DNA from 2 places in the Proteus vulgaris genome. Region 1 is predicted to be linked to the other one. Evidence: predicted binding sites of a transcription regulator. Region 1 holds the regulator's gene; the other holds the start of a gene.
What was found. The regulator Fur, encoded in region 1, represses iron uptake genes when iron is present. The targets are predictions, from matches to a motif close to ATAATAATGAGAACNACTATCAA.

Region 1 (4,223 bases):
GAACGTCTTACCAATTCTACGGTGCTAAAGATAAAGTGACCGGTGGTGGCGTTAATGATGTTTATGATGGGCTGGCATGGTTACAAGCACTGACTTTTGGTTATACCTACAATGTATTTGACTTCAAAGTAGAAGGAACATGGGTTAAAGCTGAAGGTAATCAAGGTTATTTCTTACAACGTATGACTCCGGGTTGGGCGACATCAAATGGTCGTCTTGATGTGTGGTGGGATGGTCGTTCTGACTTTAACGCCAACGGTGAAAAAGCACTTTATGCGGGTGTAATGTACGACCTGAAAAATTGGGATCTATCTGGCTGGGCGGTAGGTACTTCTTATGTTTATGCATGGGATGCTAAACCAAGTGGTAAAGCCATTTATGATCAAGGTCAGCGCATCAGAGAAAGTGCGTGGAATGCGGATATTATGTATACGGTTCAAGAAGGTCGCGCTAAAGGGACACTCTTTAAGCTTCATTATACCCGTTATGATAACCATTCCGATATCCCAAGTTATGAAGGTGGTTTTGGTAATATCTTCCAAGATGAAAAAGACGTTAAATTTAACGTAATTATGCCATTTACTATTTTCTAATATCAGAGTGAGGATAAAGTGTATTAATTGCACTTTATCCTGAATAAAAATAAAAAGCTAAATACGATTACGATAAGTAAAAATAACTAATAGAAAGAGTAGGGATAAATTAAAAAGAATAAATATTATTCTCAAAAATTAGCCTCGTTAATAAAGTGAAGTTGTCAGCAGTAGTAAAAAGTAGAAGTAAAGTCGTCATGTCATGTTATGTCGTCTGAGATAAATGTGAGTGGGTTATGTTTATCTCTTGAGCTTCAGTTATTTCGCAAAATTTGCGTAAGGTATTTACCCTAAAAGGCAGTCAGAGTGGGTATCGTAGTGGGGGGTAAATACCTTTATTTTTAAATCCTTTCTTTTTCGTCCTTTTCATCCTTGTGCGTTTTTTCATTCTATGGCAAATTTCTTCTCATTCATTTTATCTCTCCTTAATTTATTATTCTGCATTGAATACTATTTAATAATGCACGTTTTCAGGAAGAAGCATGTTAAAGCGATTGGATGATTTTTTATTAGAACCACCATTGAAGCCTTTTAAAGGTATAAAACGATTTATTGTTGAATTTCTTTTTTTTGGTGTGAAAGAAGCGCGTTCTTGTTTATTTGCGGGATTTTTCTTTTTTATTTTATTTGTAACACCAAGTAAAGGAATATTAGGGATACCTCGTTATGACGTTTTACTTATTCTCGCTATTGCTTTCCAATTATGGATGGTATGGGGAAAACTCGAAACATGGGATGAATTAAAAGCGATCTGTTTTTTCCACATTGTTGGTTTTGTGATGGAATTATTTAAAACATCAGCGGCAATTGGATCGTGGAAATACCCTGATTTTGCTTACACTAAATTGTGGGAAGTCCCTTTATTTACAGGGTTTATGTATTCCGCGGTAGGAAGTTATTTAATTCAAGCATGGCGTTTTTTAAAAGTACGAATTGAACATTATCCACCTTATTGGATGGCAACTTTGGTTGCGCTCGCTATCTATATTAATTTCTTTTCTCATCACTTTATCGGTGATTATCGCTGGTATTTAACTGCCTTTATTTTAGGTCTTTATGCCCGTAGTGTGGTTTATTTTACGCCTTATGATACAGAGCGAAAAATGCCACTATTATTGGCTTTTGTTCTGATAGGTTTCTTTATTTGGCTTGCTGAGAATTTCGGTACATTTTTTGGCGTATGGCAATATCCTAACCAAATTGGTGCTTGGTCTGCTGTACATGCAGGAAAATGGGGCTCTTGGTCACTGTTAGTCATTGTTACATTTACTATCGTGGTTCATTTAAAACATATTAAACACAGTATCAGTGTGGCTAAGTAGAGTTATCCTCGGATTTTAGGCAATAAAAAGGAACTGTAGACAGTTCCTTTTTTTTACTGAGAGATTATCCAGAATGAATTATTTCTCATCATGTGCGTGGCTATCTTCTTTACAATTGCCTTCAGCACAGTGGCCATATAAATAAAGGCTATGATTGGAAAGCTTGATACCATGACGTTCAGCGATGTTTCTTTGGCGCACTTCAATCGCATCATCTGTAAACTCGATAACTTTACCACAATCAAGACAAATTAAATGATCGTGATGGTGTTGTTGAGTTAATTCAAATACTGATTTACCACCTTCAAAATTATGTCGGGTAACAATACCAGCATCGTCAAATTGGTTTAAGACGCGATACACGGTTGCCAGACCAATCTCTTCACCGATATCGATGAGTTTTTTATAGAGATCTTCAGCACTGACATGATGGCACTCAGGATCCTGGAGCACTTCCAAGATCTTTAAGCGAGGAAGTGTAACTTTTAACCCAGCATTTTTTAACGCTTTATTATTGTCGGTCATGCGGATTTAATCCTGTTGCTAATGGTGAATTTAATTTTTGTGCTCACTAATAGGGTTGATTCATTAACACTCGGGTGAATAAATAACCTTATTGATTATAGGCATGATATTTAAAAATAAACACCCCTACCTATCACACTATCTTAGCACACCATTGAATAATTATCATTCTCAATATTGAGTATTTATTTATCCCAGAATTTCATCTAGGCTCATTTCTTCTTTGATTTGAGCAACCCAAGCATCAACACGCTCTTCGGTTAATTCTGGTTGACGGTCTTCGTCAATCGCAAGGCCGATAAAGTGATTATCATCTGCAAGCCCTTTAGAGGCTTCAAAATGGTAACCTTCTGTTGGCCAGTGACCCACAATGACAGCACCACGAGGTTCAATAATATCGCGGATTGTGCCCATTGCATCACAGAAGTATTCTGCATAGTCCTCTTGGTCGCCACAACCGAACAGTGCAACCAGCTTACCGTCAAAATTAATATCTTCTAGTGTTGGGAAAAAGTCATCCCAATCGCATTGTGCTTCACCATAATACCAAGTAGGAATACCTAGTAACAGAATATCAAATGCTTCGATATCTTCTTTACTGGATTTTGCGATATCATGAACTTCGGCATTATCAGCCCCCAGTCTTTCTTGAAGCATTTTGGCAATATTTTCAGTGTTGCCGGTATCACTGCCGAAGAATATACCTATGATTGCCATAAAGTGAGATAACCTCTTTTATTCTATATTCGTTATACTTCAAATTGTTGCGTTGTTGGCTACGTTAATTCGTACTAATTACATACTTTGTATGTACCAGTAACGCCTTTACTTACCACCTAGCCACACTTCAAAATAGTTAGAGTATATTTGTCTGTGTTTGAACAATTACTAGTGAAAAATAAACATCTTGTTTTCATAATAGAAAACTAAAAAACGTATTTTGACGAAAATAGCAGTGTAATTCTGTCGAATTTGTGTGGTTTAGCTGCTAGCTATTCTCATTTTGATGTATTTTCAAGGCGTGATTTTGCGCCAATTGTTCTAGTAATATTTCTTCAATAAGCTCGCTACGGCTAACATTTCTTGCAGTCGCCAACTCATTAAGTGCATTCACAGCGTCCTCATTTAATTTCAACTCAACTCGACGTAAACCATTGACTCTGTCTCGTCTTAATTGGTTGCGTTTATTAATTCTAAGCTGTTCATCCCGAGAAAGCGGGTTTGTTTTAGGTCGCCCAGGTCTGCGTTCATCTGCGAACAAATCCAGTGTGGTGCGATCAGTTTGTTCTTTTGCCATAAATTTTGCTGTGAAAGGGCGTATACCAATGACTAAATTGCGAAACGCCCAATAATACCCCACATAGTGGCGTCCTGCCACTGCTTCCTGAGTTTAACCTATTGTCATTTGGTCTTTTTATCGACAGATTGCGTGATTAAGTACAATAATTATACATTCAGCTAAATTATTACTTTCTTAATGGCGTCACTTTAGGCAATAAATTAAGCTTTGGATAAAAAACGACGAATAGCGTTAATAACAGTGCTAGGCTTTTCTGAATGTACCCAGTGTCCAGTATTTGCTACGACAAAAGCGCTAGCTTGCGGAAATTGGCGTGCAATATCATTACGGTATTCATCTAATATATAAGGTGATAAACCACCGCGAATAAATAGCACCGGATAATTCCAAGCAGGAACTTCTTTCCAACCAATAATGTCTGAATAAGCATTTTTGATTGCAGATAAATTAAATAGCCATTCACCACTTTTAAATGATTTAAGT
Region 2 (4,223 bases), 120 kb from region 1:
GCTGTTCAATCCAAGTATTTTGTGGAATATCAACTACAAAATCATCCACTAATGGGCGCCCTTCTGGTTTTGCGAAAATAGTCACAAAGTGAGCTTTTGGATACATGTCACGGATAACTTTAGCAGTACCACCAGTATCAACTAAATCGTCAACAACGATAAAGCCTTCACCATCACCTTCTGCTTTTTTTAAGATTTTGAGGTCACGCTGATGATCATGGTCATAGCTAGAAATGCAGACTGTATCCACATGACGGATACCTAATTCACGAGCAAGTAATGCAGCGGGAACTAATCCCCCACGGCTGACAGCAATAATGCCTGTCCATTGTTCGACTGGTAGTAAACGTTGCGCCAATTGACGGGCATGTATTTGCAACATATCCCACGTTACAACATATTTTTCGCTCATAATATTGTGATCCTAGCTACTTGAATGCGAGAGAAGCTTTTTTGCGGAAAAAAAGGTTGCGCGAGATTATAGTGATTTGAGCACCTAAAAACCAGAGAAAACATGCAAAGAGATGAGATTATCCTCATTTTTTTCTGTATTTTCTTTTTATGATTAAAAAATGAACCATATAAAAAATGAATACAAATAGAGATCTACTTTCTTAGATAGAGATGTGAATAGAATGACGCATTCATCAGAAGAAAGTGATATTCTCAATTATATTGGCGTATAACGCTCAGAATAATAAAGCTAACCCTTAAAAAAGCGGTAGGCTATTAATAACACAGATGCTGTTAGAGGAGATCCATCGTGTCTGAACTATCTACTCTATCCCCACAACCACTATGGGATATTTTCGCAAAAATTTGTTCGATTCCACATCCATCACATCATGAAGAAGCCTTAGCTTCCCACATTCTTTCATGGGCAAGTGAAAAAGGTCTTTTCGCGCAACGCGATGCTGTCGGCAATATTTTAATTCGCAAGCCAGCAACTAAAGGCATGGAAGATCGTAAAACAGTTGTTTTACAAGCACACTTAGATATGGTGCCACAAAAAAATAACGACACGGTTCACGATTTCACTAAAGATCCTATCCAACCTTATGTTGACGGAGAATGGATCAAAGCAAAAGGCACAACATTAGGTGCTGATAACGGTGTTGGTATGGCGTCTGCATTAGCGGTTTTAGCTGATGACACCGTAAAACATGGCCCATTAGAAGTTCTATTAACCATGACTGAAGAAACAGGCATGGACGGTGCTTTTGGTTTACAACCAGGTTGGTTACAAGCTGATATTCTTATCAACACAGACTCTGAAGAAGAAGGTGAAATCTACATGGGTTGTGCGGGTGGTATTGATGTTAAAACCACAGTAAGCCTATCCTATGAAGCAATTCCTACAGGTCATGTTGTTAAGCAACTAGTACTAAAAGGATTAAATGGTGGTCACTCAGGTGGTGATATCCATTTAGGTTTAGGTAATGCAAATAAATTATTAGCACGTTTCTTAGCTGGTCATGCAAAAGAATTATCACTGAAATTAATTGATTTCCATGGTGGTACACTGCGTAATGCAATTCCTCGTGAAGCAAATATCGTATTTGCAATTCCAGCAGATAAAGTAAGCCAACTAGAAACAGTAAAAGCGAAATTTGAAGCATTATTAAAAAGCGAATTAGCCATTGCTGAAAAAAATCTGAAAATTGAGTTACTTGATACAACAACAGATAAGAAAGTATTTGAGGCAGACTGCCAAGAACGCTTAATAAACCTACTTAATGCAATGCCAAATGGCGTTATTCGTATGAGTGATGATGTTGAAGGTGTTGTTGAAACATCATTAAACGTTGGTGTTGTTAGCATTGTTGACGATAAAGTGGAAATACTTTGCCTAATCCGCTCTCTGATTGATAGCGGAAAAACTTATGTTGTCAGTATGCTGACTGCATTAGCAAAACTAGCTAAAGCTGATATCGAAACAAAAGGCGGTTACCCTGGTTGGAAACCTGATGCTGACTCACCTGTTATGCATTTAGTTCGTGATACCTATCAACAACTGTTTGATAAAGTGCCAAACATCATGGTAATCCACGCAGGTCTTGAATGTGGTCTGTTCAAAAAACCTTATCCAGATATGGATATGGTTTCTATTGGACCAACAATCCGTGGTGCTCACTCACCAGATGAACGTGTTCATATTAAAAGTGTTGGTCAATACTGGCAGTTATTAACAGCAATTTTAAAAGCTATCCCTGCTAAATAATCTTGCTTTAAACATCATAATGAAACCCGCTTAATTGGCGGGTTTTTTGTTACTAACGCTACCATAAAGAAATAATTTATCCCTCTATATACGCTCTATTTCTCTTAAGTATCATAATTTATTCCTTACAGAACAAATACCAACCCACCTTATTCCATTTTGGAATAAACAAATAATCTTAATAAAAATAATTTATAGAATGCTAATTATTATCATTAGCATTAATATTTATTGGGTGATATTTTCATGCTTTCCGCATTTAAAGTTAAAAAATAAAAATTCAAAGGGTCCTATTGTGTCTAACAAAAATTGCGTTGCTAGCGTCATTCTCGCCTTACCTTTAAGTTTACTCTCTATTCAAATTCATGCGGCAGTTAATCAAAATACATCTGAAAAGATAATTGTCACCGCGGCTCCATCACAAGATCCACAATCTCCTGTTTCAGGCTTTATTGCCACAAAAACACTATCAACAAATAAAACACCAACTGAAATTGAAAAAACACCACAATCTATTACGGTAATTACTCGTGATCAGATGGATGCTCAAGATGTCAGTTCCGTTTCTCAAGCGCTACGTTATACACCCGGCGTTTTCACCGAATATCGAGGAAGTTCTAATCGTAATGACGAGGTTTTTATTCGTGGATACAGTTATGCACCTCGTTTTTTAGATGGTTTAAGCTATGGTATGGGAGCTTCATCATCAACAGGGGCACTTGACCCATGGTTATTAGAGCGCGTTGAAGTTGTTAGAGGACCAGCATCTGTGCTTTATGGCCAAGTAAATCCAGGTGGCCTTGTTGCAATGACAAGTAAAAGACCCACTGCAACGCCTATTCGCCACATTCAAGTGCGAGCTGGTAATGATAAATTGGCAGAAACTGCATTCGACTTTTCAGGTGTATTAAGTGATGACAATCGTATTCTTTATCGCCTAAATGGTATTGCCAAAACACAACATACTCAAATAAAAAACTATAAAGAAGAGCGTTTTGCCCTCGCTCCCGCTATTACTTTTTTACCTAATGAACAAACACGTTTAACGTTATTAAGCTTTATTCAGCAAGAGCCTGAGGCTGGTTATCGTAACTTTTTACCCGCTTATGGTACGGTGAAAAAAACACCTGAAGGCACTATTCCTTTTGATTTTGACGTAAACAACCCTGATTATCACCAATCGTGGCGTCAACAATATGGCGTAGGCTATGAATTTGAACATGAATTTAGTGACTCACTCAAAATAGTACAAAATGCTCGTTATAGTCATATTAATCAAAAATATAAATACCTTGTTTTCGGCTCATTAAGAAAAGACAATCCTTATGTGCTTGAACGTAGAGCCCAGCAAGAACAACGTGAAACAGATACTTTAGGAATAGATACACGTTTACAAGCTGATTTTACTACTGCAAAACTTAATCATACAGTGATTGCAGGTATTGATTATCAGTGGAGCAAAGATCAAGACAATTTACGTCGGGCTACGGGCTCAGAGTACGATCTGGATTGGCGTGATCCTAATTATAATCATCCGATTAATATGAGCTTACAAAAACCTGCAACAGACCAGTTGCAAAAACGCGATCAAATCGGGTTGTATCTACAAGATCAGATCCAATGGAAAAATTGGATATTACTTGCAGGTTTACGCCAAGACTGGGCGCAAGTACGAACTCATGATTTCTTAGCAACCACATATGATCAGCAAGATGATAATAAACTAACGGGTCGTGCTGGTCTTTTATATGCTTTTGATAATGGTATTTCACCTTATATAAGTTACAGCACCTCTTTTGAGCCTAATTTACAAACCCGTAGAGCACCAGGTAGTGCGCCATTTGAGCCAAGCGAAGGACGTCAATTAGAAGCGGGTATTAAATACCTCACACCAAATCAGCAAACATTAGCAACGCTCTCTATTTATCAGTTACAACAACGTAATGTTACTAACTATAATGCCGAGAAAGCCTATTTTGAGCCTGTTGGTGAGATTAGAAGC

Region 2: a site for Fur is predicted at 2,421-2,443, ahead of LW139_RS04900 (TonB-dependent siderophore receptor). Genes of this name have one in related genera too.

What each region holds. Positions count from the first base shown of each region.
Region 1 covers NZ_CP090064.1:1,151,558-1,155,780, forward strand. Annotated here, with positions in the region: gene chiP (chitoporin ChiP) at 1-593, shown strand, start outside; gene LW139_RS05475 (DUF817 domain-containing protein) at 1,076-1,915, shown strand; gene fur (ferric iron uptake transcriptional regulator) at 1,994-2,440, opposite strand; gene fldA (flavodoxin FldA) at 2,630-3,157, opposite strand; gene ybfE (LexA regulated protein) at 3,429-3,737, opposite strand; gene ybfF (esterase) at 3,941-4,223, opposite strand, start outside.
Region 2 covers NZ_CP090064.1:1,030,457-1,034,679, reverse strand. Annotated here, with positions in the region: gene gpt (xanthine phosphoribosyltransferase) at 1-412, opposite strand, end outside; gene pepD (beta-Ala-His dipeptidase) at 764-2,221, shown strand; gene LW139_RS04900 (TonB-dependent siderophore receptor) at 2,517-4,223, shown strand, end outside.